One region of the Herbaspirillum sp. GCM10030257 genome, then DNA from elsewhere that is predicted to be linked to it. Evidence: predicted binding sites of a transcription regulator. Region 1 holds the regulator's gene; the other holds the start of a gene.
What was found. The regulator FNR, encoded in region 1, switches genes on or off when oxygen is low (the NO sensors DNR and NnrR bind a similar motif). The targets are predictions, from matches to a motif close to TTGATNNNNATCAA.

Region 1 (16,035 bases):
AGTGTGCAATACCCACTCGCCGATCGGAACAATAAGTCCAGTCTCTTCGGCAAGCGGGATAAATGATGCAGGACCGATGAGTTGTCCTTGCGGCGATTGCCAGCGCAATAATGCTTCGACACCAACAATCTGTCCTGTTTTCAGGCTGACTTTCGGCTGATAGTAAAGAAGAAATTCATTGCCCGACAGCGCCTGTCGCAACCGGGATTCCAGTGACAATCTTTCCTTCACCCTTTCATTCATCGCGGGCATGTAAGGTTGCCAGTTGTTCCTTCCCTTTTCTTTGGCACGGTACATTGCCGCGTCGGCATTTTTAAGCAAGGTGTCTACATCCTTGCCATCCTTTGGGTAAAAGCTGATACCGATACTGCCGCTGACAAAGAACCTGTGGCCATCAATATCGAAAGGGCGATCAATGGTACGCAGAATGCGATTCATCAGCGTCGCTATCATCTTTTCATCCTTGCATCCATAGATGACAAAGGCAAACTCGTCGCCGCCGTACCGCGCGATCGTATCGTTACCGCGCAGGCAGCTTACCAATCTTTGTGCAACACTCTTGAGCAGTTCGTCGCCTACCGTATGGCCCAAGCTGTCATTAATAAACTTGAAGTTATCCAGGTCGAGAAAGCCTACCGTCAGGCATTCGTTGGCTCTTCCAGCTGCGGCAATATCCTGGCGCAGTCTGTCTTTCAGTACATTGCGATTGACCAGTGTGGTCAGGGTATCGAAGGTTGCTTGCCGCTGCAGCTCCTGCTCATAATATTTAATGGCGCTGATGTCGTTGAGCACGCCCACGAAATGGGTGACGACGCCATCGGCGTCTCGTACCGGGGCAATATGCATTTCATTCCAGAACATCGTGCCATCCTTGCGATAATTGCGCAGCAAGGCGGATACTTCTTCACGCTGGGCAATACCGCGTCGCAATGATGCAATGCCCGCCTGCGCGATATCGTCTCTTTGCAGGAAACGGCAATTGCGCCCCAACAGTTCTTCATTGGTATAACCGGTGATTCGCTCGAACGCGGGATTGGCATACTCGACGTTGCCGTTGAGATCAGTGATGACGATGGCATTGACACTGGCCTGGATCGCGCGATCACGTAGGCGAAGCGCTTCTTCCGCTTTCCGACGTTCGGTGATATCGACACCAAGGCCTGATATGCATTGCTTGCTGGCGATTTCAATCCGGACACCGGTTAAGAAATACGGAATTCTCTCCCCGGACTTCACGGTCATATCGGCCTCGACCGTTGCAGCACCAGTTTTGAGTACCTGCTCGATACGTTCAGCAACCCTCTTCTTGTCTTCCGGAGAGCTGAACAGGTCAAGCGGATGCAGCAGCCGGATTTCTTCCGCGCTATAGCCGGTAATCGTTTCGAGGTTACGGTTCCAGCGAAGATAGTGCCCGTCCTGGTCAAACAAATAAAAAACGCCGGGAAGACTATCGATAATGGCTTGCGACGCTTGTGCTTCGGAGGTGCGCTCGGCGATTTGCCTCTGTAAAATTATGTTGAGTTCCTTAAGGGCTGCGGCTCTTTCCGATACCCGTTTTTCCAGTTCGCCATGCGACAGTCGCAATTCATCTTTGGAACGGCCAAGTTGCTCAAGCGCGTTGCCGAGGGTGCTGAGGCTTCTGCGCAATTCAAGTTGGGCAACAGCCTGGCGCGCCAGAATTTCAAGTGCCCTGCGCTCTTCGCTGGACAGGTCGCGTGCTTCACGAGCAAGTACGGCGAGCGCACCCAGGATGTTCCCGTCGCTCATCATCAACGGCGTTCCCGCGTAAAAACGAACGTAGGGTTCACCGACAACAAGAGGATTCTTTGCAAACCGGGAATCGTCCCATGTATCGCGGATGACGGTGGTTTTGGCCTCGGCGACAGTGAGCAGGCAAAACGCGATTTCCCTGGGAGTCTCCTGCAATTCGATACCGATACGGGATTTGAACCACTGGCGCTTGTCGTCGATCAGAGTGAGCAGTCCCATTGGCGTACCGCAAATGTTTGCGGCAAGCTCGGTGATTTCGTCGAACCGGGCTTCCGCGCCGGTGTCGAGAACATTGCAGCTTCTTAGCGCCTCGAGACGAAGATTCTCGTCGATGTGGCCAGTCCGTTTCATTCGCCCCCCAAACATGGCTCAGCTATAAATGCTACGTATCGTCAACGTGGATGTCCGCCTGCCATTGACTGCGACTGGTATGCGTCGTTCGGCCTATCCATTCATCTATAGCCAATTCACGCCTCCGTATCTGATCGTGGTCACGGCGATACATGGCGGGCCATGGTCAACATCATTTCGACGCAGCCTGACACCGATTGTTCGCACCAAGCATGCCCGGCGTGATCCAACTCAGTGCTTTGTCGTCCGCCGCAATAGGGAGCGGCATTCGATTGCGTCTTCGCTGACATGTTGCGGCCCGTCAATGGATGCGCTGGCTACGGAAAAAGGACAAGCTTCCTTACGGCAGCACCGGTATACTGAAACCTTGCCGTCTACGCTTAAGCTAAGACATGGCGGCACATCAACGCCTTACTTTAGTCAAGAACAGTTCATACAAATCAAATCAAAATATGGATCATCACGTCGTCGACACATTGATTTCTCCTGAAGGCCGTCTGGAAATCCTGTCCAAGGCAGAGGTAGCGCGACTGCTCGATAACAGCCAGGGCGGTTTGTACAACACCTTCCGCAACTGTTCGCTGGCTGTGCTTAATTGCGGAAACGCGCTGGATGATGGCAAGGAATTGCTTGAGCGGTACAAATCCTTTGACATCTCTATCCTTCAGCGCGAGCGCGGCATCAAGCTCGACATCAAAGGCGCGCCCGCGAACGCCTTTGTGGACGGCAAGATGATCAAGGGTATTCATGAGCATCTGTTTGCCGTACTTCGCGACGTGATCTTTGTCAATGACGAGATCATCGACAATCCCACCTTTGACTTGGGTTCGTCGGAAGGGGTAACCGATGCGGTGTTTCACATCCTGCGCAATGCGGAAGTATTGCGACCATTGACGAATCCAAACCTGGTTGTCTGCTGGGGTGGACATTCGATATCACGTGAAGAGTATGACTACACAAAGAAAGTAGGCTACGAGCTAGGCCTGCGATCGCTCGACATCTGTACCGGTTGCGGGCCTGGGGCGATGAAAGGGCCAATGAAAGGCGCGACGATCGCCCACTCCAAGCAGCGCATCAACAACGGCCGCTATCTCGGCCTGACCGAGCCCGGCATCATTGCCGCCGAATCGCCCAATCCAATCGTGAATGATCTTGTCATCCTTCCCGATATCGAAAAACGTCTGGAAGCATTCGTTCGCACCGGCCACGGGATCGTGGTATTTCCTGGCGGAGCGGGCACGGCGGAAGAGATCCTGTATATCCTCGGCATCCTGCTGCATCCTGAAAACGAGGAACAACCTTTCCCCCTCGTCTTTACCGGTCCCGAAGCCGCGCGTGAATATTTCATCCAGATCGACCAGTTCATTGGTCTGACCTTGGGACCGCAGGCACAGCGGCGCTACAAGATCATCATAGATGACCCGGCGCAGGTTGCACAGGAAATGCAGGCCGGACTCAAGCTTGTTCGAGAATTCAGGAAAGCGCGCAGTGACGCCTATTACTTTAACTGGCTGCTGAAGATCGATCAGGAATTTCAGAAGCCCTTCGTCCCGACGCATCAAAATATGCGCAACCTTCATCTACACAAGGATCAGGAAACTCATCTGCTGGCCGCCAACCTGCGGCGCGCGTTCTCCGGGGTTGTGGCAGGCAACGTGAAAGACCAGGGCATTCGCGCCATTGAAGAGCATGGCGTGTTCGAGATCCATGGCGACACGAGCATCATGGGCCCGATGGATGCATTGCTGGCATCGTTTGTTGCCCAACATCGGATGAAGCTGCCCGGCACGAAATACCATCCTTGCTATCGGATCGTGAAGTAAATCCTACTAAAGCATGGGCAAACGTTGGAGCAAGGGCGCCTCGCATGCGCCCTTGCTCCAACGTGATCGGAACGACAGCGTGGCTTCAGACCGACATATCTTGCAGTTTGCCGGCCCCGAACAATAGTGATTCAACGGCTCTCTCGAATACCGGCGCATACTCCAGCGGCAAGACCGTTTCGTCGCGTAAGGCTTCCAGCAAGGAAGAGTAGCTAAATAGGATCAGGCATGCATCGTTTTCCTGCTTGAATAGATACAACGAACGGTGGGTACTGATCCATACCAGTTGGCCCGGTGTACCGCCACTAGTCTCAACTTCAGCACTACCGCGTTCCTGCATGAACTGCACACGCGTACCGAGCAAATAGGTCTGCGTCAGAAATTCGCGGTCGGCCGGTGACGTGCCGGCTGTACCCATTCCCAGGTTTTGCTGAGCGACGACGCCTCGTTTGGCGAAGACATGCTCGATTAACGAAGCACGCACCTGCGGTGGATCGCCAAGACCCCATGAGACACGCTCCCATGACACGACAAGGCGGGCAAACTGTTGTTGAAGCTCCTCCAGCCCGACGAGATCCGCATCCCTGGTTTTCAGGATACCTCGCAGTACCTGTGTATGCATCTCCATCAGGATATCGAGGATTTCCTTGGCCTCCTCCTCGGGCAACTGGATCAGCATAAGCGCGTCACGGAAACGCTTGACCATGCCAGGCAGAATCCGCATCAGCGCGGAGCGGTCCGCCGGCGTCCGCTTGTCCTGAATGCTCCATAACAATTCCGGCAACAGGCCTCGATATTGCTGGACAAGGCAATCCGGCGCGGTAGACTGGCGTCCTTCTTCCACGTCCCTCCATGCCGCATGCACCAGCACATGCGGCCAGATACGGATAAGAAAATCGGATATCCGCTTATCGACGTTCAGCGGCAACAACACTTCGCACAAGGTGTCCATGGTGTTGTTGAGCAGAATACTGAACTTCTCGGCGGCTTCGACCGCCTCGATTGCCTGCACGGTACGGCTGTCATCCTGACGGACAAAATCGACCAGGAAACGTTCGAACTGAAGCAGGCTGTCGGAGAAGATCGATACATCGGCGTCGAATTCTTGCAGGATCCGGCTAACGACACGATCGATTTCACCGATCAGTTGCTTTCCATCTGCGGAAGCGGGATCGACATTCACCGACGCGGAACTCATACGATTGAGCAGCAGGCGCGCGGGATGCGCATCGTCATGCATGAGGTCCGGTTCGATTACGGCTGCTTTGAGGATCGGAATCTGCAACCGCCCGATGTGTTGACGCAACTCGGCCGGAATCTGTTCATCGTCCAGGATGATTTCAAACAGCATCGCCACGATATCCACGGTCATCCGTTCCATCATGGACGCCTTCTGCATGTCCATGCGCTCGCGCACTACAGCAAGCTGGTTCTGCGTTCGGGCCGCAGCAGGATCGACCGGTTGGCCTTGAGAGGCAAGGCGTTGATATGCATTGAGCTGACTGACCAGCGGATTGACCACCGCCGATTCCTTGTGCGCTCTGGCCGCATCGCTGCCGGGCAACTGAAAGGAACGGGCTGGCGTGAACATCTTGCGAATGAAGTCTTGCACAGATAAGTCAGCGTTCGACGACAGTGAGGCCTCACCGGATGGCGACGGAGCACCCGTCATCGCTCCGGCAGGGATCCCTTGCAAAGCCTCAAACATCCGTTGCAGGCCGGGCATCAACCGCGCCGTGACTTGCATGGAATTGTCGCCGGGTTCGCCGAAATAGCGCTGTGTATGCGCAGAGCGGGAGCGCTGCATGACAAATTTGCCGTGGACACCGGAGGACTCGAACACGTCCCGAATCGATTGGTAATAACCGGGTAAATGCGGAATCAGGGCATTCGCGATATGGTCGAACAGAACGCGGGAATTCGCCTCGTCGGTCGCTGTTTGCTTGATGGCGTCGTATAAAGCGCGGGCTAGCAGGTAGGGGCGAAATGGATTTTCGCGCTCCTTGGCTTCACGCTGACCATGGATCTGGGCCACGATGACGTTAAGACGGCCAATGCTTTCTTCGTTGGCTTCGCGCATGCGTTCCGCCAGACGCCCTACCTCAATCTGGTGGTTGACCACCTCATCGTCGATCAGGGACAGTTCGTCGGCACTGAGTTTGCGCATGCCGGGACGCAGGTCGACAAACATCGTCTGCATGGCACGATCAAGATTCGTGCGAAACATGGTGTCGATACGGCGCAGGAATACATTGCCGTCCTGGCGGATGAAATGACGCACACCAGTCAGGGCAGATTGATCCAGTCCGGACTTGGCCTTGACCAGCAATTCAACCAGATTTTTATCGGCGTCCTGCAGCGCGCGCTGGACCACGGCCAGAAAGCCAAATTGCGCACGATCCTGCGCAGCCTGAAGAAGACGCTTGTATTCAGTTTCCGCCATACCGCTGTTTCCGGGGAATGCAATGAGCTATATCTTATTCGTAATTTCCATTCAGTAGCATCTTGATTTCAGGAAACAATTGCGATTTATTGACAATCGTCACCGTTGTTGCTGAATGGCACTATTCCGGTGCCAGCAAAGAGAGCTGTTCCGCATCAAGAAAACACCATTCGCCTTCTTCAAGCTCAAGACTTTCCAGGCTCAGCTTTCCAATCATGGTCCGGCATAATTCCTCGCAGTGATTACCGGCAGCGGCAAGCATGCGCTTGACCTGGTGATACTTTCCCTGCTCCAGAACAATTTCAATCCGGTGCTCATCGAGCTTGCGGCAAGACTGCGCGGCAAGCGGCGCGGGTTCGTCATGCAGTTGCACACCGGAGAGCAATTGCGCGACCAAAGCATCCGTAACCGGAGCGTGTGTCGTTGCAACATACAGCTTAGGCACATGCCTGCGGGGCGACGACTGCGCGTGGATAAATGCGCCGTCGTCCGACATGAGCAGCATTCCGGTGGTGTCATGGTCGAGCCGGCCGACAGGCTGCACATCACGCCAGGTAAATTGCTCGGGCAGCAGGGTTAACACGCCGGGATGGTGGCTGGGCTTGCGCGAACACTCGAAATTCGCCGGCTTGTTCAGCGCGATATAGACGTGCTCCCGGTATTCCCAATCTTCATCGAAAATGGTAAATGACAAGCCGTCCGTCTCGAAAACGGTCCGGTAATCCTTTATTACTTCACCTCCGATGGACACTTCCCCGTCGGCGATCAGTTCGCGGCACCATTTGCGGGTGCCGAATCCCTGCGATTGCAGGATACGGTCTAGGCTCAATTTGCTCATGGGCGGAACTGTACCAGAAGGTGCGATTCGTGGCCGATACCCCGCTCCAAACAGGTGACTGCAGGGCTGTTCGCCGGTATGATGATGTTCACCAAAGCAGTGAAAAAACCTATTTTCCATGCTTTTTCCAGCCAGCTTCCATGACTTATGAGCGTGAACCCCTGGTCGATGTCCGCCATGCAGCTTTCCTGCAAGGCGGAGTATCCATTTGCATCGGTGCCTGCGACCGCGACCTGATGCCGACGCTGGTCCGCGCAACCGGGTGCCGGATTGCACCGGATCGTCGCAAAGTCACCGTTTTCCTGTCCGCAACGCAAGGCGCCCTGGTATTGAGGGCCATTCGTGATAACGGCATGGTAACGGTCGTCTTCAGTGAGCCATCCACCCATAAAACCGTTCAGCTGAAAGGCCGTGACGCCGAGATCGGTGGCTTGCAGGCTGGCGATATCCACATCGTCGAGCGTTACCGCGGCGCCTTTTCACGTGAACTGGAACCCCTGGGATTTGAGGAAATCCTGATCCGGACCCTGCTGAGCTGTCCACCGGCCGACTTGGTGAGCCTGAGTTTTACACCCTGCGAGGCGTATTCGCAGACCCCCGGCCCCAAAGCCGGCGAACCCTTACAGGCCACGGCATGACACTCAAGGTTGACGCCATACGCGAATGCCTGGAAGGCGTCATTCCAGGCACGATGGCAACCGCGTCGCTGGACGGCATGCCAAATGTCGCTTATCTGTCGCAGGTCCAGTTCGTCGACAGTGATCATGTCGCCCTGTCCTACCAGTTTTTCAACAAGACCCGCCAGAACATCATGGCCAATCCGCGGGCAACCCTGATCGTTACCAATCCCGTGACGGTTCGGCAGTACCGCCTGTCGCTAGAATACCTGCGTACTGAGACCTCGGGACCGCTATTCGAAAGCATGAAAGCCAAGCTCGCCGGCATCGCGTCGCATACCGGCATGAGCGGCATCTTCCGCCTGCTTGGGGCCGATATCTATCGCGTTCATCAGATTCAGCCGGTTCCGGGAGAATCGCTTCCAGCTCCGGCACCGCAACGAAGTTTGCTGTCGGCACTTCGCAATTGCACTGAACGGCTCGCCGCGTGCGCCGACCTGGAGAAACTGTTCGCCGAAACCCTGGTGTGCCTTGACAGGCAATTCGGCATTGGCTACACCATGATCATGATGCTCGACAAGGCAACCGGGCGGCTCTATACGGTAGCCAGCCATGGCTACGAGGCATCAGGTATCGGTTCGGAAATCCCGCTGGGCGAAGGTGTGATCGGCGTAGCCGCGCGTGAGCGCACACCGATCCGTATCGGGCACATGAATGCCGAATACGCCTACAGTCGGGCGGTACGCGAAAGCGCAGCCCACAGCGACTGGGCATCTGCACTGGAAACCGAAATCCCTCTTCCCGGGCTGTGCGCGCCGCGCAGTCAGCTGGCCGTACCCATCATGGCGGGCCAGCGCCTGCTCGGCGTACTGTACGTCGAAAGCCCACAGGACCTGCGCTTTACCTATGACGATGAAGATGCCCTCGTCAACCTGGCACATCAACTCGGCTTGTCGATGCATCTGTTGCAGATGGCCGCCGATACCGTGGAAGAAGCACCCGCGGTGACACCGACTTCGTCCCAACCACGGGGTGCGCCGCTGGGTATCCGTCGTTTCGCTGAAAACGATTCCATCTTTCTTGGCGACGATTACCTGATCAAGGGTGTGGCGGGCTCGATTTTCTGGACCTTGCTACGCGACTACGCCGACAAGGGGCGCACTGAATTTACCAACCGGGAACTGCGCGTCGATGGCCGGATACGCCTGCCTGATGTCAGCGACAATCTTGAAGCGCGCCTGCTGTTGCTCGGCAAACGGTTAGTGGAACGCGAAGCAGCTGTGCGGATTGAAAAGACCGGGCGCGGACGCTTCAGGTTACGCGTGGATAGGCCGATCCGTTTGCTGGAAGAGTACGCGTAAGCAGATTTCCATCGCATCAGTGCTTATCGCCAGAGTGGCCATTCGACTCCGCCGCCAAGCAAGTACACACCAAAGGCAAGCCTTGAGAGACCAAAGCCCCCCTTTCAAGAGTCTTGCCGTTCTTATTCGACAGCGGACTCAGGTAAAGCGGCTCAGAAGCGGCTCAGTCATGATCTATGCCCCCCTATTAACCGGCGAGCACAACGGCAGTCAACCGTTGCACCGCCAGGCTTACCGCGTCCAGTTGAAAAGAAGGTCATGCCATTCTTTTCATTCGAAGACCGGCCTGAAAAAACTTCTTTCGTAACTCAAAATGCATTTGGTTTCTTCTGCATACTTGAAAGCCGCCAGGCATTCCTTATCCGCAAGCGACTTGGTTCGATACTGTTCGTATGCTGCAAGGCTCGGGAAAGTGAACAACGCCAAGGCAATATTGTTTGCTCCCTCTGAAGGCAAGAAATAGCCGTGGTGTTTTCCACCAAACTTTTCTACCAACGGAATCCATAGTTTTCCGTAGTGTTCGAATTCCTTTATTTTGGAGGGATCTACTACATAGCGTAAATAACAGGTGACCATTTCATTTCCTCAGTTTGATAGACAGGTATAACGTTTGACATAAGCGGCTCGGCCCGGCTTGCTAAACCAAGTCTTGTCGACGAACGGATTAAGCCTCATCGCGCCTCACCGCGGACTCTGGAAGGCCAAACACGCGATCGAAAGCCCATGTGAATGCAATGGCATAGACGAAGAAAAATACCAGGAGTCCGAGGTTCGCCAGAAATGCATTCAGGGGTGAAATATCGAGCCCGATGGCCATGACCGGAACCAGTAAGACAACAAGGCCACCTTCGAAGCCAATGCCATGGGCTAAGCGTCGCAAGAATGAACGACCTCGCACAGACTGCCGTGACTCCCAGCGCTCAAAAATGGCATTGAATACATAGTTCCATGCCAGTGCAATGCTCGATAAAACAATAGCCAAACCTAGGGTTGAGGTAGGTGGTTTGTCGAAGGCGACGCTCAGTATTGGACCAACAAAGGCAATCGCGAAGACTTCATACAGGATGGCTTGAAGTACACGTCGGGTTTTAGGGTTCATGACAAAATCGTGGTGGTAGCGCTTGACCTAAATAAAGTCTAGCGTCTGAATTAAGTCGACCCGCAAAGCGGGTTTGGCTTGAATGAATTGTTAGTCCTGATTGTCACCGCAAAATCTTCTCCATTGCTTTTCCTTTTGCGAGCTCATCAATCAGCTTGTCGAGATATCTAATTTTTTGCATCAGCGGATCCTCTACATCCTCTACACGAACACCGCACACTACGCCTTTGATAAGTGACACATTTGGATGAATGGCTGGCGCTTGTACAAAAAATGTCTCGAAATCACTTTGCTGTTCAATCTGCGCTTCAAATTCCAACTGTGTATAGCCGGTCAACCAGCAAATAATCTGGTCAACTTCTTCTCTCGTGCGATTTTTAAGTTCCGCTTTTCGAACATATAGCGGATACACTTTAGCGAATGCTGTAGTGAAAATGCGGTGCTTAGGCATTACCATTCCTCCGATGCATTCCTCAATGCGCTAACTATGTACTTATACGGACACCGAAGGTCCGGTATGCACAGATATTTTCTGCGTCCAGAATATTGTTTTGAATTGCGATGTACAAAATATCCGTAATTATACGGACCGGCTTACATGCATAGTATGGCCATTTCAGAATGACTGCTTTTTCGCTTTACCGAGTTCAGAAATCACCGCTTTTCACTTACCCTGTACAGTTTTTACTTTCTGTAGGATTCGTCACCGAGAAGGATACCCGGCTTACTCACTTACTTACGACCGCAAGCAACAGAAAGAACACCCACGGATTTTCCCTGTATTAATGGCTTTAAATGCCTCCAAGCTATAAATGGGCCGCGGAATCTTAAAACTTCATTCAATAAACCTTAAAAATATCTTAAGCCCCTGCCGGCATGATCTTCTGAGCCCCGCTCCGCAGTAGACTTCGTCCTCATTCCGAATGTCGGATAAACACGGAAGGACAAACATGAGCAAGATCACCAAGGACGGCGGCCCCGTATCCATGCTGGAATGCATGATGCTTATCCGGGCCTATGAAGACAAAGTCAATGTCATGCAGGCGGCTGGCGGCGGCGCGGGCACATGCACCTCGGTCGGACAGGAAGCGTCGGCAGTCGGCGTCGTGCGCGCACTGGGCGAAGACGATCGTATCCTGACCAACCATCGTAGTGCCGGCCACTTGCTGGCACGCGGTGCGGATGCCGGGCGCATGCTGGCCGAAGTGATGGGACGCAGCACCGGCTATTGCAAGGGCAAGAGCGGTTCGCTGCATATCTCGGCGAAGGAACTCGGCGTGCTGCTCACATCGACCATCGTCGGCGGCGAGCTGTCACTGGCAACCGGTGTCGCACTGTCGAAAGTCATGTTGAAGGAAAGCGGCGTCGTGGCTTGCTTCTTTGGCGATGGCGCGGCCTGCGAAGGCATCTTTCATGAGTCACTGAACCTGGCGACGGTATGGAACCTGCCCATTCTTTATGTCTGTGAAAACAATCAGTGGCAAGCCTACGTTCATCGCACGGAAACCATGGTCGGCGATCATGTGAGCGAGTGGGCCAAGGCTTATGGCATGGAGAGCCGCACCGTCGACGGCAATGACGTCGAAGCGGTGTACCAGGCGACGCAGGAAGCGATTACACGCATTCATCAAACGGGCAAGCCCTTCCTGCTTGAAACCTATACCTACCGCTTGCGCGGTCACTTCGAGCCGGATGATCAGGCCTATGTCGATCCAGCGGAAATTGCGCACTGGCGCACCAGGGATCCCATCACCCAACTGCAGCAGCGCCTGCTGGCACGCGGCGAAATCGGCACAGCCGGCATTGCGCAGATCGAAGCACGCGTTGCAGCGGCGATAGAGCAAGCCGCGGCATTTGCACAAAATTCGCCATTTCCGGATGCGTCAGAACTGACGACCGATGTTTACGCGTAAGGAGTAAGAGATGCCCCAGATTACTGTCAATGAAGCCATCGGTCAGGCGCTGGCCGAAGAAATGCGGCGCGACCCGCGCGTACTCATGTTCGGCGAAGGAGTCGCCACCAAGCGCCGGGACCTGGTCGATGAATTCGGCAAGCTGCGCGTGCGTAATACGCCACTCGCCGAAGGCATCATCGCCGGCACCGCGGCTGGTGCTGCGGCGACCGGCCTGCGCCCCGTGGTTGACCTGCTGTTCGCGCCCTTTCTCTGCTTTGCGATGGATGAGATCGTCAACAGCGCAGGCAAACTGCGTTATATGTCGGGCGGCCAGTTCGCGTTTCCGATGGTCGTGATCGCAATGACCGGCTGCGGCTGGACCGTCGGTGCGCAGCACAACCACAACCTGGAAGCATGGTTTGTGCACAGCCCGGGGCTGAAGGTCGTCATGCCGTCGAACGCAGCCGACTTCAAGGGCCTGCTCAAGTCAGCCATTCGGGACGATAATCCGGTTCTCTTCTTTGTCGACATGGCACTCGGCTATGCGTCCGGCGAAGTGATCGAAGGCGAACAGCTGGTCCCGCTGGGCAAGGCTGCGGTGGCACGCGAGGGAAACGACGTGACCATCATTTCCTACGCAAAGATGGTCAATACCTGCCTGCAGGCTGCCGAACAACTTGCGGCGCAAGGCGTGTCCGCCGAGGTCATCGACCTCCGTTCGCTCAAGCCGCTGGATGAGGACGCCATCCTGCGTTCGGCCCGCAAGACCGGACGTGTGCTGATCGTGCATGAAGCCAGCCGCATGTGCGGTGTCGGCGCGGAAATCAGCGCCATCATTACCGAACATGCCTTCGACGCATTAAAGGCTCCGGTGCTTCGCCTGACCGGACCGGATACGCCCGCGCCGTCCAGCTACATGCTTGAGCAGGCATTTATGCCGCAACAGGACGCCGTCATTGCCAGCGTATCGAAGCTCATGGGAAAAATCGCCCTGCGTTCCATCCAGCTTGAAGCCGAAGCCCTTACCCCCACCACCTGATACGAGAGACCATCATGCAAACCACTTCCGCTGCTTCTTCTGTTACCCCGTCGACGACATCGTTTTCGCCGGTCGGTGTCATCTGGCTCAAACTTGCCGTGATCTACCTGATCATTGGTGTCGGAATGGGCATCATGATGGGCGCAAGCGAAGACTTCACCATGCGTCCGGTGCACGCCCATGTCAACCTGCTTGGCTGGGCCACGATGGCATTGGCGGGCCTGATCTACAGCGTATTTCCAAGCGCGGGATTGAGCAAGCTGGCGCGGGTGCATTTCTGGCTGGCGAACGTGTCCTTGCCGGTCATGGCCGTATCGCTTGCCCTCGTGGTCACCGGCAGCCGGTCGGTGATTCCGGTGCTTGCCATTTCGGAAATACTTGCTGCTGCGGGAATCATTGCGTTTGCAGCCAATATCTTTCTGAATCTGAAGGGACGCTGAAGGAACGATAAGCTGGGGCGGCTACCTGTTCCCGCATTCGGGAATCGCCCCAGGTCGCGCAGGCCGAGGATGAAATCATCTACATAAGGCAATTCACGAAGCCACAAGCGGGTTTGCGGCAAATATCAGCTTGGAAAACAGGGTGGCAGCCCTAGATGGCACAGCGCTTGCATTAGGGGTTGCAACTGCTAATCAGGACTATAGGTCTGCCACCATGAACATCGCCATCGCCCAAGCACCTTCGACAACATCCAGCCGCGCCGCCATCAGCACCCGCTGCTCGGCTTGCAGCATGCATCAGATCTGCCTGCCCACCGGCCTCAAGGAAGATGACATGGACAAGCTGGACCAGATCATCGGCCGTCGCCGCAAGGTGGCGCGCGATACGCATTTGTATCGCGTAGGCGATTCCTTCACTAACCTGTACGCAATCCGCCTGGGCCATTTCAAGACCCATCAGGTCAATCCCAGCGGCGATCAGCAGGTGACTGGCTTCCAGATGGCCGGCGAACTGCTCGGCATGGATGCAATCAGTACCGACCGCCATCATTGCGACGCGATCGCGCTGGAAGACAGCGAAGTCTGCGAGATCCCGTTCTCGCGCCTGGAAAGCCTGTTTGGTGACATGCCCGTCCTGCTGCGCCACTTCCATCGCATGATGAGTCAGGAAATCACACGTGAACAAAGTGTCATGCTCCTGCTGGGCAACATGCGTGCGGAACAGCGTTTTGCCGCCTTCCTCACTAATCTTTCATCCCGTTACTCGGTGCGTGGTTATTCGTCCACCGACTTCCAGTTGCGCATGACGCGTGAAGAGATCGGCAATTACCTTGGCCTGACCATCGAAAGCATCAGCCGCCTCTTGTCAAAATTCAAGAAACGCGGCTGGATCAAGGTCAGCAATCGCAAAGTGGAACTGGTTGATCCCGCCACGCTGAAGGAAGTTGCCGCTGGTACCAAAACCTGCGCCTGAGCGGCTCCTGCTCTGAATCGGGAGCCCCCTACGGATATTTCTATCTTGCGAAGCGCTGGGGATTCGTTATCTAAAACGGTATCTTTTTATCGTTGGGAACCGCCAGCAGATAGCAGGTCAGCATGCTCGCCAGCGAACAAAATGCCCAGATACTGAAGAATCCAATGGTGTACACCGCCAGGGGATTTACCTCGATATGGTTCCCGACCAAGGCAAGGTCATGCGGGTCGAACAGGGAAAACAAGAATCCCTCGGCCACAATGGCAACCAGAAATGACGGCCACAACACAACCATAATCAATCTTGCCATTTCGGCATCCTCCATCCCGTCTAACGCGCTAATCCTTTAACGCGCTTTCGTTGTACCGCCGCTGTTTTTCGTTGGGGTTACCCTATCCTGCCATGCCATCGATTCCCGGATTCGGGAATTCTTTCGTAAATCCGGGAATGAAGGCATGCCTGCTCGGCTTACCTGATAGCGTCGGCGGTAATGCTCACCGAGCGCTGCTTCGGGTAATCCCAGACCTGATGCAAGCGCCAGTCGCGGCGCTCGCTTTCGATCAATACCTGCCAGCGTGCCATATCGAGCATCGGCAGGGCAACCTGGAAAGCTCCATCGCGGTCAGGACTCGCCTGCAGGTGGATGTCCTTTTCCGGCTGGGTCGAATGCACCAGCTTGATGGTCAATTTGCCAGTCGCTGCATCTCCGAGTCCATTCACCGTTCCCGAAAGCATGCCTGCAGCCGGGTCATAGCGCAAGCCGGCCTGCAAGCGCATATCCGCAGCGATCCGATCACGGGTCAAGTCCTGGTTGATGACCTTGCCTTCCTTGTAATAGTCGTCGACCACCAGTGCATCCTGCTGGGTGAAGGCCACCCATGTGGTGTGTATTCCTGCTACCACCACGATCGCCGGGCCCAGCATGATGAGCCAAGGCCAACGGTGCATGTACCATGGCCTAGCCGAGGTCGGTGCCGTTCCGGATCGAATATTGGTACACATTTTCTGCTCCTTCTTTAACTGCGTCTTGGGCTGCTTAACCGTACTTAGCGGGGTACGAAAAAGACCGCTTTCTCTGTAACCTGCAACCGTTCGTCATCGACTGCAACCAGCTCGAACTGAATCTTGTTCGAGCCTTTTTCACCTTTGCCGTGCGGCACGCGCACCCTGACAGGTACACCACGCGAAGCAGTCCCTTCCAGTTCGACCATCACAGGTGTGGCCAGTGCAATGCCATCGATACCGGCAACCGAAATGCGGAAGCGATGCGGCTGCTCATCGGTGTTCATGATTTGCAGGCGATAGACGTTTTCAATAATACCCTCTTCTACCTCACGTCCCATTGCACCACGGTCGCGGATCACGTCCATCTTCACCGGGGTGCGT
Region 2 (16,035 bases), on a different contig from region 1:
GCCGACGCGACGCGCATGCCATACCGCATGCATTCCGAGTATTTGCGTCGCTTGTTTCTAGGAAACGACTTCGCCGAAGGAAGGTACCGGGTCCACGGAAGAACGATCGCAATCACGGATATCCGTGTCCCGATTTTCGCGGTTGGTACATTAACCGATCACGTTGCACCATGGCGGTCGGTATTCAAGATCCACTTGCTTGCCGATACCGAGGTGACATTCCTGCTGACCAGCGGTGGCCATAATGCGGGTGTGGTCTCGCCACCCGGGCAGCCGAAACGAAGCTATCAGGTAGCCCGGCATCGGCACGACGATGCCTACATCGATCCCGACACATGGGAAGCGATGGTGCCGACAACTGATGGCTCGTGGTGGCCAGCATGGGAATTGTGGCTGAAAGCAAGTTCGGGTGAATCCGTGCGCCCGCCGCCCATGGGTAAAGCCCTATGCTCCGCACCCGGCACCTACGTAATGGTGACGTAAGGAAAACCGCGCGAGGCCATAGACTGGCCTGTCACGTCACTGCGAAATGCACAGCGGTCAGAAGCACACCGATAAACGCGCTCACCGTAATCAGTGCGCAGCCGATGACGTAGACATAATTAAATCCGCCTGCGACATCCTCATCGAAATCCTTGCGTCGGCGAAGTCCGATGAATGACCACGCAATTGCAATCATCGTGCTCATAAAAGATCGGGCATTCGTTGTGTTGTTGTTCCTGTCGGTCATAGTCAATACTCCTTTTAGTTAATGCACGCTTCTACCCTTGATCGGAGCCGGTGCACGGTCGCAGGAACAGGCATCCGGAAGCACAAGAAGAATCCATGATTGCTTTTCCTGATGTCCCTTTCCTCGCTACGTTTTTGGTCAGCGCACGTAACCATCAAATCCATGAATACCTGGTCGCGTTTCTAATCTGCGGGTATGCCACGAAAACGCATGACGTCGATCGGGGTGACCATAGGACTGTCATTTCCCCAACTTGTCCGAATATAAGAAACGACTGCGGCAATCTCGTAATCGCTTAGCGTTGTGCCAAATGGCGGCATGCCATAAGGTCGCGGATTGCCGTGTGTCACAGGCGCGAATCCTCCATTGAGGACGATGCGTATGGCGTTAACCGGTGACGGCGCATGCAACGTGGAACTGCCGGCTAACGGGGGATAGGCGATGCCCGCACCTTTTCCGTTCGCCAGATGGCATTCAGCGCAGTGACGTTCGTAAAGGCGCCCGCCGTCCTCGAGAACGGCAGTTGCTTCAGGCGATCTTTCGGTCGGAGCGCTTCGTGCTACGGGCATGGTGCCAGGCGCTATGGATTTCAGGTAGATGGCCATCGCCTCGATGTCGTCACCCGACAGGTGCTGCAGGCTGGTGCTGACGACTCCTGCCATTGGACCAAAAGCGGCTCCGCGTGCCGACACCCCGGTATGCAGAAAATCCCTCACATCCTTAACCCGCCAATCGCCAAGACCTTCCTCGCCGCTTGAAGTCAACGCGGAGGCATACCAGTTTGACACCGGCATCATTCCTCCGGCCAAATCATTTTTCGTTGAGCTGGCACCTAGTGCGTTTCTAGCGGTGTGGCAGGCGCTGCAATGGCCAAGCCCTTTTACCAGATAGGCGCCGCGGTTCCATTGTGCATTCTGGTGATCGGCGGGCACATATTCGCCCGGGCGAAAGTACAGTCCCCGCCATGCAGCTAACACAATCGGTTGGTTATATGGGAAACGCAAGGCATGTGTGCGATTCTCCTGCCGCACGGGAGGAATGGTTTTCAGATAGGCGAACAGCGCATCCGAATCCGCGCGCGTGACGTTGGTGTAATTTGTATAAGGGAATGCGGGATACAGCAGGCGGCCGCTCTTCGATTTGCCATGATGCAGCGCTCTCCAGAAATCGTCGGACGACCAGGTGCCGATTCCAGTCTCTGGATCGGGGGTGATATTGGACGTATAGATGTCACCATACGGCGTACTGATAGCCCGCCCGCCGGCATACGCCATGCCGCCACGTACGGTATGGCACGCCATGCAGTTACCTGCACGCGCAAGGTAGCTCCCACGCGAGGCCTCACCAGCCATTTCGGTCGGCGCGCTGCTTGTGCTTACTTTCAGCGGGTCGACAAACATATCCCGCATCAGTATGAAAGCCGGAATGGCAACAAGGATGAAAACACCGGCAACTATCGGCAATAAAAATCGTTTCATGTGGGCTCCTAAGCTCCTGACTTCCTTGCATCCTTCATCGTTACGGCGCACTGCCGCAATCCAGCGGCAGTTTCATGCTCGCGGCCGAGGCAGGCGTCATATCATCCGGCACGGGTTGAGATGCCAGCCATGCGGACACTGCCTGAATATCGGCCGGCTGCAGAGCCCTGCTGATCTGTGCCATGCAATCCGGGATGGCTGCGTGCCTGGCACCCGACTTCCATGCACCGAACTGCGCGTTCAGGTAATCCCTCGGTAGTCCGACAAGACTGGGAATATTCGATGTGGCGCCAGTCAGATTCTTGCCGTGGCAAGCGATACATGCGGGGATGTTGCGCGACGCGTCACCGTGAATGACCAGTCCGCGTCCATGCTCCAGCGTCGCCCGGGAAAACGCTGACGGCTGTGCGGGCGGATATGGCAGTTGCTGGTCAGCGAAATACTGAGCGATCTCCTTCAGGTAAGCATCCGACATGTGCGCAACCATGGCATTCATTAACGGATACTGGCGCCGCCCTTCTCTGAAGTTGACAAGCTGGTTGTACAGGTAGCCCGCCGGCTTGCCGGCAATACGTGGAAAAAATCCGTCCCGCGTTGCACGTCCCGCCTTGCCGTGACATGCCGCGCACGCGGCGACGCGCTCGGCGGTTGTATCAATTTGCCGAACGGTAGGCCCGGAATTCGAGCCGGGTCGGGTCAAAACGCTGGTGTCATTCTCTGCCGCATGGCCAATACCGATGCATAGCAAAGAGATTAGGATTGCGATAACTGTTGTCTTGGCTGTTGACATGAGGACTTGCCTGACATCGCTTTCGGTCCAAATGCTGGACGTCTGAAGGGAATTGCAAAAGGGTATGTGCACTATGCTGCTCCGCCAATGATGTAACGCTCGGGAGTTGTTATGGCTTCCCGATACAGAACGATTCTGAGCCGGTCCAGACGGAGAAAACAGATTCAGCCGGCGTATATTTTTGCAGATCAGATGCGGTCGAAAAGCTGCTATGCGCAGGACTATTGGTAATCCTGAGCACTTTCCTGAGCAGCCCGTCCTGGATCCCTGCTCTGTCGCCAATGCAAGAAATTTCGGTAATCCGTCTATCTGATATGCTGTTTTTGCATCTGCCTGCATCTGTTCTTGGCGAACGATGTATCGCACACTTTGAGGGGGTTTGACGCCAGACTCCGCAATGATGAGCGCCATACACCCAACAGGCTCGCACACGGCCGAAGGATAAGGATGATCAGTTACAGGAAGCGATTGACATGGTTTGACAAAGGTCCGCCACTTGCCGGTTGAAACGGCGTTGCAACCACCTTGGAATAAGTAAATTCATGAAACGTTACGAGGCATTAGCAGAGGAAATCGCGCAATCTATCCGCACCGGCGTGATGAAGCTAGGTGATCGCTTGCCGTCGGTACGTCATGCCAGCGCAAGCCGAGGCGTCAGTCCGTCCACGGTGTTCGAAGCCTATTATCTGCTGGAGGCGCGCGGGCTGATTCGAGCCCGCGAGCGTTCCGGTTATTTCGTTACCGCGGGTGGCAAGGCCCTCCCACCCGAACCGGGTATTTCGCAGCCCATACACGGTGACGCAACAGTCGTCGATGTCAGCAAGCGGGTCTTCGATATCCTGAGATCGACCAAGCTGCGGGATGTGGTCCCGTTTGGCTCCGCCTTTCCCAGCCCGCATCTGTTCCCCCTGCCGCGCCTGGCACGTGCCATGGCGTCAAGCATTCACCGCATGGACCCATGGAGTACACTGGACGATCTTACGCCAGGCAATGCGCAGCTACGTCGCCAGATCGCGCTGCGCTATCTGGCGGATGGCCTGCATGTGCATCCTGATGACATCATTATCACGACAGGCGCGCTCGAAGCGCTGAATCTTTGCCTCCAGGCGGTCACGCGCCCCGGCGACGCCGTCATCATTGAATCGCCCACGTTCTATGCCGCGTTGCAGGCGCTCGAACGCATCGGGCTGCGTGCCATCGAAGTGCCAACGCATCCACGCGAAGGGGTGGATCTCGATGCGCTCGCGCTGGCAATCGCGCGACACAAACCAAAGGCTTGCTGGCTGATGACCAATTTTCAGAATCCCTTGGGAAGCCTGATGCCGGACGACAAAAAAAAGGCACTGGTAGCGCTGCTTGCCGAACATAACGTGCCGCTCATCGAAGATGACGTCTATGGCGAACTGTATTTTGGAAACAAGCGCCCTGTTCCGGCCAAGGCATTTGACGCCAAGGGACTGGTAATGCATTGCTCATCGTTTTCCAAATGCCTCGCCCCGGGATACCGTGTCGGCTGGACCACCCCGGGCCGGTATGTCGACGATGTCGTGCGTCTCAAGTTGACCATGACTCTTGCCAGCTCTGCGCCTGCACAGGTCGCGCTGTCCGAGTATCTTGCCAAGGGCGGTTATGACAAACATCTGCGCCAGTTGCGGCACACCCTGGAAGCCAACCAGACCGCAATGATGCAGGCCATCGTTCGGCACTTCCCGCGCGGCACCAAGGCAACGCGTCCATCAGGCGGGTATTTTCTGTGGATAGAACTGCCCGGCAAGCTGGATACGCTGGAAATTCAAAACAAGGCGATCGCGCTCGGCATCAGCGTGGCGCCGGGCCCATTGTTTTCGGCGCATCGCGACTTCAGCAACTGCTTGCGCCTGAATTACGGACATGAATGGGATGCGCGTGCGGAGCAGGCTGTGGCAACGCTGGGACGATTGGTCACAACGTCAATGGAGAATCACCGAACGGGTTGATCCCTGTGCTCTCTAATTTGATTGTTGTACGTAGCTTTGTTAGTGCGCTCACCTAGAATTCCAAGCGGATGCGTGCCCGTTAGCCTGTCCCGGGATAGCGCGGCTGCCACCTACGAAACCAGTGGGAGTCACAATCGCTGTCGCTGACGATGTGCGTGAGCCATGGCTTAAACCGATAGAGACGTCAGCGTCAGATTTGAGCGTAAATGGTGACGATGTTTGACAGAAGATGGTCATAGCTGCCTCGCTCATGCACAAACCATTCGTCAAGTTCCGACACGCTGACCACTTCATAGAGTCTGAATTGCTGCCAACCCTTGTCGCGTTCGGCATGGCCGGTGCCGCCTACCTGATAGCAAATCAGCAGCGCGTCGCCAAGCTTGTCCAGGCCGTATACGCAGGGCTCAACAATCCGATCTCCACCGTAATACCTTAGCTTGAGTCGCCGCTTTGCCTCGATCGCTCGTACGATAAGTGGGTTCACTCGCTTCTCCCTGGCTTTGCCCATGTTCTGTGGCATGGGTTTCATCGTATTGAGAATACAACAATTTCATACGGGAATCGATCTATTAATTAAATAAAATATGGAGGTTTTCCCAGTCCGGTGCTTTGCGCCCCATATCGGTGCGCAGGTGGTCTTTATTCATTGCCCGATGAGGAAAGCTTTATCGGGTTACCTCCCATAAACATGTCATATGTTTCCAGGATATGGACTTCGCAAAATACGCGAACCCGGCTTTCGGTCGAAGGTCATTAAGCACATGACAGGTAAAAAATCCACGCCTTTTCCCGTGACCCCGGATGGCCGTTATTTTGTCGTGCGCGGACGGTTGTGGAGGACAACCAATCCATCGCTTGACGAGGAAACACGTCGGCACCTCACTGCGGAACTGATGCGCGCACGGCGCGCCGTATCAGCCGCCCTGCGTGCTGGAGACGCGCAACAACTTGCCATGGCACGTATGTCCGTCGATAAGGCGAAAATCGCATTAGGCGAGCGCGGCCCGGTATGGTGGGATGACGGAACGCCGGACTTCAATCGGCATCTGGCCAAAAATACACCCTATGCAGGATGGTACAACCTTATATTGATGACGCCGAGTTAACCGAGAAAACGGAGTATCGTCGCTGCTCCTGAACGCAAATTTTACTTGCATATACAATTGTTGCATGTAATATGCTTGCATATGCATCTTTCGATGCAAAAGTACCGGACCTCGATATGACATCCAATCCAGCCCGGCCCGAGGGTTGCACCAACTTCAAACTGCGCCAGCTGATGCGCAGCGTGGGCCAACATTATGATGCAGCGATGCAGCGTGCCGGCCTGAAGAGCACCCAGTATTCCCTGCTCTCACACATCTTGAAGCTTGGCCCAATCCAACCGAACGTCCTTGCCCGCTCCATGCGGATGGACGCGTCAACATTGACCCGTAATCTGCGCCCGCTCGCCGATGCGGGCTGGATTGTCATCGGCGCCGGGACAAACGACAGGAGTCGCAGCATCAGCATTACAGAGTTGGGGCGGCAGAAACGCGAAGAAGCGCAGCATCACTGGAAACAAGCGCAGGAAACGCTTAATCGCACCTTGGGCGTGGAACGGGTGATTGCCCTGCATGCACTGATCGACGATTCCCTCGATCTGCTTTCCACCCTCGATACGAAGACCGAAGAGTAAACACGCCGCGTCACGGCAAAGAGACGGAAGCCCAACATGAACGAAACCCCTTCGCTGGATCCCCGCACCCGCCTTTTGCTAGAGGCTCCCATCTTGCCTACGCTGCTGCGTCTGGGGGCACCCAATGTCCTGGTGATGGTGGCCCAGGCATCGGTTGGTCTGATCGAAACCTATTTCGTCGGAAAACTCGGCACCCAGGCCTTGGCGGGCATGGCATTGGTCTTTCCTGTCGTCATGCTGATGCAAATGATGTCTGCCGGCGCCATTGGTGGCGGCATTGCATCCGCGATTGCACGCGCGCTGGGTGCCAAGCGTCGTGACGATGCCAATGACCTTGTCCTGCACTCAATGCTGCTCGCGGTGTTGTTTGGACTGATTTTCATGCTGGTCGTACTACCGGGCGGCAACTGGTTATACGGCAAGATGGGCGGTAGCGGCGCGGCACTGGACGCGGCACTGAAGTATTCCAATTGGGTGTTTGCCGGTGCGGTTATCGTATGGATTTTCAATTCGCTGGCGGCGGTAATCCGTGGCACCGGCAACATGGCGGTTCCGGCGATCGTCACCTGCGCCGGGGTGGTCGTACTGGTTCCTCTTTCACCACTGCTGATTTTCGGCTGGGGACCAATTCAGGGTATGGGGATCGCAGGAGGCGCAGCGGCTCTGTTGTCGTATTACCTGGTGGGCAGTATCGCTTTGGCCTGGTACCTGTGGTCGCCACACAGTCTGCTGCGTCCATCATTCGAGGCAGTCCAGTTTCGCTGGACACTGTTCAAGGATATTCTCCGTGTCGGCCTGGCGGGCGCGATCTCGACCGTCGCCACCAATCTCGCGATCGGTATTACGACCATGCTGGTCGGCGGTTTCGGCACCGCCGCCATTGCCGGTTATGGCACCGCCTCCCGTCTTGAATATCTTCTGGTACCGCTGGTCTTTGGTTTCGGTGGCCCACTTGTTGCCATCGTTGGCACTTGCATTGGTGCGGGCAAGCGTGAGCGCGCACTACATGCCACCTGGATCGGGGCAGGTATGGCAGCAGTCATTACAGAGGCAATCGGCCTGTGGGCAGCAACTTTTCCCCATGCCTGGCTGACCTTGTTCGACAGCGATCCGGCCATGCTCGACGCCGGCACGCAATACCTGCAAGCGGTCGGGCCGGTATATGGCCTGTTTGGCCTAGGCTTGACACTGTACTTTGCTTCACAAGGTGCGGGACGTCTCAAGTGGCCGGTCGCCGGCAATGCGGCGCGGCTGGCAGTAGCCGCTATCGGCGGTTGGGTCGCCTTGCGGTACGGCGGAACGCTGATGCATATCTTTGCCGTCCAGGCGGTAGCATTGGTGATCTATGGCCTGATCAACGCATTGTCTATCGCGGGTGGAGCCTGGTTCGGTCCAATTGGATGGCCAAGCAGTCCATCAACCTTGATGAAACGCTTGCAGCAAAGCTGAGTGCTCGTGCGACACCGCGACGGTGCGTGGTGTGATTATGGACAGGTATGTAGCGCCACACATGATCAGATGCTTCGGACACACCCTTCTTCCATCCACATTTCCAGTGGAAAACCATGTGGATATCTTTAAAGTCCTCTCATCCAGGCCTTTTGTTTATGCGGTGAGAGGTACTTTGCTGAAAAATCAGGCAGTGCCATGGGCGCCGGCCTCACGGGCTGCAATCGATCGAATTTATGTCCACGAATAGAGAATCCACAAAAGCCTGACGGCAGACTGATGCTATTTTTGCCATGTAGGCGCTACCGACATTTTCAGGTCATATCGGTATGGCATCAATCGCTTGCCTGCACATGCCGTCGTTCATCGTCAGGTGTGATGTGAGATGCCGCTTCATGACCGTATGTCTGGTCCGCTCCGGAAAATTAAGCATTGGAGGAAAGCAGTGAATTCCATTCAGGACAACGGAGAATCATGGACAACTTCGAATCAGATCAGGAAGATGCTTTTTCCTGATGTGATCATTGAACGCGTCGATAAGGAAACCGAAGTAATCGTGGAGGAAGCCATCGCCTTGCTTGGAACGCGTGGCCTCCGTGAGGCGTCCGAGTTCATTTATGCAAGGAAGGTCCCGCTCCACGTTGCCAAGCGTGTGTTGTTGCATCCTGCAGAGCGCCGCCGGGCGAAAGCTAGTTAAGTCATTTTCCGTTTTTACTTTTTTTTCTGCGGCTCTTCTCGTAATCTGAGTTGAGTGACCTGAAGAACATGCCTGCATCGCGCTCGAACCCCATCCTGCTATGGCTGGTCGCGATCGGCTTCTTCATGCAAACCCTGGATGCCACTATTGTGAACACCGCCTTACCGGCGATGGCTCGCAGTCTTGGTGAAAGTCCCCTGCGCATGCAATCAGTGGTGATTGCCTATTCATTGGCGATGGCCATGCTCATCCCTGCTTCAGGCTGGCTTGCCGACCGTTTCGGGACGCGACGCATTTTTCTCGGCGCACTAATCCTTTTCAGTATTGGGTCACTGTTGTGTGCGTATTCAGAAAGTCTCTCCTACCTTGTCGCTTCCCGTATCGTCCAGGGAATAGGCGGTGCAATGTTGCTGCCGGTTGGCCGCCTTGCCGTACTGCGTGCCTACCCGCGGGAACAGTTTTTGCAAGCGATGAGTTTCGTCACCATCCCCGGTCTCATCGGACCCTTGATCGGCCCGACCCTCGGCGGATGGCTCGTGGAATATGCGTCGTGGCACTGGATCTTTCTTATCAACATCCCGATAGGATTGATCGGTTGCCTTGCCACATTGACGTCGATGCCGGACAGTCGCATCGGGGTTGACGCGCCCTTCGATTTCGCGGGCTATGTCCTTCTGACCTCCAGCATGGTCATGATTTCATTGGCGCTGGATGGCTTATCCGAACTGGGGTTCCGCCACGCCACCGTAATGATCCTGATGATTTTCGGACTAGTGAACCTCGCTGCCTATTGGCTACGTGCGGTACGCCATCCGTCGCCATTGTTTTCGCTGGATCTCTTCAAGATCAACTCGTTCAGCGTCGGGGTCATCGGCAACCTTTTTTCGCGTATCGGCAGCGGCAGCATGCCGTTTCTGATTCCCCTGCTGTTACAGGTTAATCTTGGGTATTCCGCATTTCAGGCAGGCATGATGATGATCCCCGTGGCGGCAAGCGGCATCCTCATCAAACGCATAGGCCCTCCGCTGATCGCACGTGTTGGTTATCGCCCTGTGTTGATCGTCAACACGGTGCTCGTGGGCATCACGATCGCCAGTTTTTCCTTGTTTTCCGAACGCCAACCGTACTGGTTGCAGCTGGTGCAGCTTGCCGTGTTCGGTGCAGTCAATTCCATGCAATTTACTGCAATGAACACACTGACCCTCAAAGATTTGAGCGGTCCGCTCGCGAGCAGCGGCAATAGCCTGCTGTCCATGGTAATGATGCTTGCCATGAGTCTTGGCGTCGCGGCAGCCGGAGGGTTGCTGGCTACATTTGGCGGATTCTTCGGCTCTGCACCGGGTGGACAATCGCTAGCTGCTTTCCACGCAAGCTTTGTGTGCATGGGCCTTATCACCATCGCCTCGGCGTGGATCTTCTGGCAACTGTCTCCCGATGTGACGAGTGACAAGGGCGCCATAGCGAAAGACGAAACCGAGCAAGGTTGATCTGATACTTATCCCCGCCCCCGTAGTTACCGTGCCTAGCGCCTATCGCGTAACGGGTTTGCGCTGTAGGCTCATATAGCTAGCTCGCACCGCCATCAGTCCCACAAAATACCGGCGTTTGGAAATTTTTGATGCAGATCATGGTTTTGCAACATCTGAATGCATAGCATCCGCAAAGAGCATCAACGATTCGACGGCAGGCATGGTGTGCATGCATTCACCACGGTGTGCCGGCAACCCTTTCACACTTCGAGACAAGTGAGTATCAGTATGCGTTTGCGTTCTTCCCACGCCTCCGTCAGGTCGATTCAGGCAGACCATGATCTGCTCGACGCAGTCATACAAGCCATGGTGCAAATCGTGCGTGCCATTGACAAAGGGGGTAAAGCGCCTGACCTGAAGGTGTTTCGGGCGATGCTTTTTTACATCCGCGAATATCCGGAGAAAATGCACCACCCCAAGGAAGACCATCTCTTGTTTCCGATTGTGCGAAAGCGCACGGATGAAGTGGATCAGGCCATCACGGAACTGGAAGCCCAGCATACGCTAGGCGACCGGCTGGTGCTGCATCTGGAGCATGCCCTTGCCCGCTACGAACTTGAGGGTAAGCCGGCGTTTGAGACTTTCTATCTGATGGTCGAACAGTACGCCGGCTTTTACTCGGCGCACATGCGTCTTGAAGAAGACAAGATACTGACGACTGCGGCGGAGGTCCTGACCGACGAAGACTGGAAAAAGCTGGATGCAGCCTTTACCAATCATGAAGACCCGTTGATCGGCAGCCAGTACAAGGACAGCATGGAGAAGCTTTTCTCACTGATCGTTAACCTTGCTCCCTCTCCGATTGGCGTAGGTCCGGCGCTGTAACTAAGAGCGCCTATCAAAATGACGATGGCAAGGCGCGCCGACGAAGACAGTACAGGCGTACGGGTAGGAGCCTCCGCGGCCCCGAACAACGCGGCAAGCGACATTTTGATAGGCGCTCGAAGAAGCAGACGAACGAGACGCAGCGATGCATGGCTTACCCTGTATCCCTTTAACAAGCTCATGTTGCGACGCATTTTGCCGCACACCTTGCGTTCGCTTTAGCAGTGAGAAACTCGTTATACGCTTCCGATCTTTACGCCCGCCTTTCAGAGGCTGCCTGCTTCCGCGGCGTCGCCGGTTCCTGAAGGTTGCGCAGGGCCTCTCTGCCCTGGGTTAAGCCCCTGATCGCCGGGATTATGTTGCTTTACAGGGACTTCACCTGGGGACGTGGCTTTCTCCCGCTCCGCTGCTTCAGTCGCCGCATCCCTTGTATCGGACTGAGCGTCTTGCTGTCTGGTACTTTCTGCCATTGCGTTCTCCGAAAATTTAAATCGAGCTTATTTTCGATAGAACCATTCGGAGGTAGAAAGTTTGGACAACAAGCACAATTAAAGAGTATCGGTGCCGAGGCACAAGCTGTGATCCCGACACCGTTACACCGACGGCATTTGGGTCAGCGCTTTCCAGAAAAGAACGGTTCTCGATTTCGCTGTCCTCGATATCCCGGGTAATTTTCTCCCGCCGCATGCCGCACGCTCGGGCGATGTAAACATTTAGAAGTTATAGGCTACGTTGACACCACCGCCCCAGTCAGGACTTCCATCAGAAAAGCCTTTCGTCGCATATGCCTGCAGTTTGTAACCGCCGCCAAGCTTGCGCGAATAGAACGCGGTCAGCTCACGTTGTGCAAAGCCGACGTCGGTAGATTTGGTGCGATAGTCCAGCATCGCGCCAATACTTGCCTGCTGATCGAGCTTGTAGGAGAGGCCTGCGTTAGCGCTGATGACATCCTTGAGCTTCAGTGCTTCTGACGATCCCAGCATGCCATAGCCGATGCCGCCGAACCATGTCACGTTGCCCATCCTGGTGTAGGGGTCGATCATGATCCAGTAATCGTTTTCACCGGTGCCAAGGCCCTTGTCGCTGTCGGCAGTACCAAACTTGATCTTTGCCGTGACATCGATACCAGTCTGCGACTTCAGGTCGACCATGAAGGAATAGGTCGCACTCGTCGTCAAGTCTCCCATGCCGGAGTCCGTACGCGTCGTGGTCGAGGTCTGCCGCACGGCGCCCACGCCAGCGACAACGTTGTCGGAGCCTGTGATGCGCACGTAGGGAATGGACGCTTTCAATGTCCAGTTGCCGCTCTCGTAGGTGCCGATAAACGGGATGGCCGTAATCTCGGTACGGGTATCGGTACCGTACTTGCCCGTGGTGTAGTCGTATCCCGTCTTGAAAGTGAAATTGCCTTCGGCGAACGCTGCCTGGGACAGCAGCGCGGCTGCGAGGAGACTCAGTTTTTTCATGTTGATAACAATCGTTGTTTCAATAAAAAACCGGGCAACGCTTGTTGCCCGGCTGGGTAGAGCTAATGAGTAAATGGCTGGCTGGGTTGATTAGTTGCGGCGAGCCTTCTCGACTTTTTCGGGACGCTCGATTTTTTCGACCTTTGCGACTTTCTCCACCTTTTCAAGCTTTTCGACCTTCTCAACTTTGTCCACCTTCTCGACCTTTTCCACTTTTTCTATTTTGTCGACCTTGGCAGGTTTCTCTGCTTTGAACGCAGCGAGGGCTTCACGTTTCTCTGCAGCCAAGGCCTTGTTCTCGGCCGCACGCGTCTGACCGGCCTGTGCCGATTCAGGCAGCACAACCGTAGCGCCATGGGTTTTTGCTGTGACGCCGGAGGGGACAGTTGCGCCGGCTTTGTAGACGGTTGCGCCTTTTCTGGCAGTTGTTGTTGCGGGAGCCGTGGTGGTGGTGGTGGTCGTTGTTGGAGTCGTTGTTGTGGTCGGCGCTGTTGTAGCGGTTGCCGTTGTTGTGGTGCTTGCCGAATCCATGTTTGTCGTTGCGGTGACCTGCGTGGTCGTTGGTGTGGTAGTCGCCGTTACAGGCGTGGTTGCCGTCGTCGTCGTTGTTTCTGTCACAGCGGTTGACGATGCAGTTGTCGACGCGGTCTGTGCAAATGCGGTACCGGTAGACAACAGCGCTGCTGTAAGCGCGGTCAGGATAAAGGCAGGACGTGCAGTCTTATTACTTTTCATAGCGGTCTCCAAAGGCGGATATCAAGTAGGCATTGCCGGAAGAATACTAACCATGGAGCGCTGAAACATGATGGCGTAAAGCTGTATCAGCTGTAAGGGAATGTTAATACCCAGAAACATAATCTATTCGCCACAATTGACGATGCCTCGGCATTGTTCTATTCTGCACTCTTCTGTTCTATCAGACAGAATGATAATCACATGACAAGCAAGGTTTCCGTAAAGATCAAGACCGACGAGGACGGCAGTTCCGACGAACCTGGTGTCGCCGCCGTGAATCGCGCGCTCAATATCCTCAATGCATTCACAGAAGACGCGCCAATGCTGACGCTAGCCCAACTCAGCCAGCGGACTGGTCTCTACAAGAGCACGATCTTGCGCCTGATGCAATCGCTCGAATCCTACGGATATATCCATAGATTCGACAGTGGCGCCTACATGCTCGGGCCTTCGCCCATCCGACTCGCCGCTCTCGCCACTAGGGCATTGCATCCGGCAGAGCTGGTCATGCCCGTATTGCGTGAACTGGTGCAGGCGACAAGTGAAAGCGCGTCCTTTTACGTGCGCTCCGGCACGATGCGTCTTTGCTCATTCAGGGTCGATTCACCCCGCGCCGTACGCGACCACGTTCAGGTCGGCGAACTGCTGCCGCTGGACAAGGGAGCAGCTGGCCATGTACTCGTCGAATTCGAGCGCTTGGCATCGGACGCAGACACACTCAGCGCCGATAACCTGATACGGATTACGCGCGGCGAGCGAGATGCGGAAACCGCCGCAGTTGCTTGCCCGGTATTCGGTGAAAAAAATGCGCTGCAGGGTGCACTCAGTCTGTCCGGGCCAATTACACGGTTTGGCGATGCCGAGGTGGCGGCGATGATTCCGGCCCTGATTGCCGCGGCAAGAACATTGACAATACGCTTCAAAGGCAACCCGTCGATATTCTCATCTGCGAATGAGACCTTCCATCTTGAATAGCAATTCCAGTACAGGAAATCAATGACAACGCTACTTTCTGGCATCAAGGTACTTGACCTGACCAATGTACTTGCCGGCCCCTTTACCGGCTATCAGATGGCACTGCTTGGTGCCGAGGTCACCAAGGTGGAAACACCTGGCTCCGGGGATCTGGCACGACAGCTCGGTGCCGATGCCGGTCTGAACAAGGAGAACATGGGCACATCCTTCCTTGCGCAAAACGCGGGCAAGCGCTCTATCGCCCTGAACCTTAAATCCGCTGCAGGCAAGAAGGTATTTGCCAGGCTGGTGCAGCAAACGGATGTCGTTCTCGAAAATTTCCGCCCCGGCGTCATGGATCGCCTCGGCCTCGGCTATGACGCCCTAAGACTGATTAATCCAGGCTTGATCTACTGCGCAATTTCAGGATTCGGACAGACCGGTCCACTGGCAAGCGCACCTGCCTACGACCAGATCATCCAGGGCCGGTCCGGGGTGATGAGTATCACCGGCGACGAGGCGACAGCACCACTGCGGGTCGGCTATCCGGTATGCGACACCATTGGCGGCATGACGGCGGCCTTCGCCATTTCATCGGCGCTGGTGCGGCGGGAGCGCAGCGGCGAAGGCGCCTTTCTCGACGTATCGATGCTGGACTCGGCCATCGTCACCATGGGGTGGATCGTTTCCAATCAATTGATCGCCGGACAGGCGCCTGTACCGATGGGGAATAACAATTTTACAGCGAGTCCTTCCGGCACCTTCCGTACTGGGTCAGGCCTGCTCAATATCGCGGCAAACAAGCAGGAGCAGTTTGAAACGCTGTGCCAGATCGTCGGCCGGCCCCAACTCATCGCAGATCCGCGATTCGCTGCACGTGAGTCGCGCAAGCAGTATCGCGCTGCACTGACCCAGGCTATCGAAGACGCGCTGTCGGAAAACACGGCCGCCCACTGGGAAGAGGTGCTGACCACAGCCGGCGTTCCCGCCGGCCAGGTGCTCAGCGTGGAACAGGCATTGAACCAGGAGCAGATTGCCCACCGTGAACTGCTGATGCACCTGCCCTTCAACGACGGCAACAGAGACAGCATCACGGTAACTCGCAGCGGGTTTAAGGTAGACGGTAATGTCACCTGCGTTGAACAAGGACCACCGCGCCTCGCGGAACATACGACAACTGTTTTGCAGGAAGCTGGCTACACGCCGGAGGAAATCGATCAGTTGCGATCGGAAGGAGCCATATGACTACCGGAGCGGAAAACAAGGACTGGCTCGCCAGGGCAAAGGACTGGTGGAGCACCAAAATTATCGATATTCGCCCTGGCATCATCCGCGTCAAGGGCAAGCCTATCGAAGACCTGATTGGTAACATCAGCTATGCACATATGGTATGGCTGATGTGCCGCGATGACGAACCAAGTCCGGCACAGGCCAGGCTGCTAGAGGCCGCGCTCGTTTCGGCTGTCGATCACGGTCCGCAGGCTCCTTCGATCGCAATTTCGCGCATGGCGGTGACCTGCGGCCTTCCGCTTAATGGCGCGATGGCATCCGCGATCAACGTGCTGGACGACGTCCATGGCGGCGCGGGCGAACAGTGCCTCGCGCTATTTGAGTGCATTCGTTCCTATGCTGCTTCAAAACCCATGTCGGATGCAACTGAACAGGCGCTTGATGAGTACAGCAACACGCATGGAAAAATCATTCCGGGATATGGGCACCGTTTTCACC

Region 2: a site for FNR is predicted at 10,414-10,427, ahead of ACFQUU_RS20385 (hemerythrin domain-containing protein). Genes of this name have one in related genera too.

Annotation. Positions count from the first base shown of each region.
Region 1 is NZ_JBHTDH010000012.1:61,641-77,675, forward strand. Features, by position in the region: gene ACFQUU_RS18070 (EAL domain-containing protein) at 1-2,121, opposite strand, end outside; gene ppnN (nucleotide 5'-monophosphate nucleosidase PpnN) at 2,574-3,944, shown strand; gene ACFQUU_RS18080 (DUF1631 family protein) at 4,030-6,387, opposite strand; gene ACFQUU_RS18085 (pseudouridine synthase) at 6,509-7,225, opposite strand; gene ACFQUU_RS18090 (hypothetical protein) at 7,366-7,863, shown strand; gene ACFQUU_RS18095 (GAF domain-containing protein) at 7,860-9,203, shown strand; gene ACFQUU_RS18100 (NIPSNAP family protein) at 9,474-9,779, opposite strand; gene ACFQUU_RS18105 (PACE efflux transporter) at 9,868-10,302, opposite strand; gene ACFQUU_RS18110 (DUF2200 domain-containing protein) at 10,406-10,753, opposite strand; gene ACFQUU_RS18115 (thiamine pyrophosphate-dependent dehydrogenase E1 component subunit alpha) at 11,253-12,215, shown strand; gene ACFQUU_RS18120 (alpha-ketoacid dehydrogenase subunit beta) at 12,226-13,236, shown strand; gene ACFQUU_RS18125 (hypothetical protein) at 13,251-13,676, shown strand; gene fnr (fumarate/nitrate reduction transcriptional regulator Fnr) at 13,891-14,649, shown strand; gene ACFQUU_RS18135 (hypothetical protein) at 14,720-14,959, opposite strand; gene ACFQUU_RS18140 (FixH family protein) at 15,118-15,651, opposite strand; gene ccoG (cytochrome c oxidase accessory protein CcoG) at 15,696-16,035, opposite strand, start outside.
Region 2 is NZ_JBHTDH010000015.1:71,107-87,141, forward strand. Features, by position in the region: gene ACFQUU_RS20330 (PHA/PHB synthase family protein) at 1-483, shown strand, start outside; gene ACFQUU_RS20335 (DUF2970 domain-containing protein) at 515-688, opposite strand; gene ACFQUU_RS20340 (c-type cytochrome) at 913-2,208, opposite strand; gene ACFQUU_RS20345 (c-type cytochrome) at 2,249-2,998, opposite strand; gene ACFQUU_RS20350 (PLP-dependent aminotransferase family protein) at 3,541-4,974, shown strand; gene ACFQUU_RS20355 (hypothetical protein) at 5,165-5,458, opposite strand; gene ACFQUU_RS20360 (hypothetical protein) at 5,736-6,080, shown strand; gene ACFQUU_RS20365 (MarR family winged helix-turn-helix transcriptional regulator) at 6,197-6,652, shown strand; gene ACFQUU_RS20370 (MATE family efflux transporter) at 6,689-8,101, shown strand; gene ACFQUU_RS20375 (hypothetical protein) at 8,547-8,798, shown strand; gene mdtD (multidrug transporter subunit MdtD) at 8,867-10,285, shown strand; gene ACFQUU_RS20385 (hemerythrin domain-containing protein) at 10,544-11,152, shown strand; gene ACFQUU_RS20390 (hypothetical protein) at 11,419-11,622, opposite strand; gene ACFQUU_RS20395 (hypothetical protein) at 11,866-12,618, opposite strand; gene ACFQUU_RS20400 (hypothetical protein) at 12,709-13,353, opposite strand; gene ACFQUU_RS20405 (IclR family transcriptional regulator) at 13,555-14,328, shown strand; gene ACFQUU_RS20410 (CaiB/BaiF CoA transferase family protein) at 14,350-15,552, shown strand; gene ACFQUU_RS20415 (citryl-CoA lyase) at 15,549-16,035, shown strand, end outside.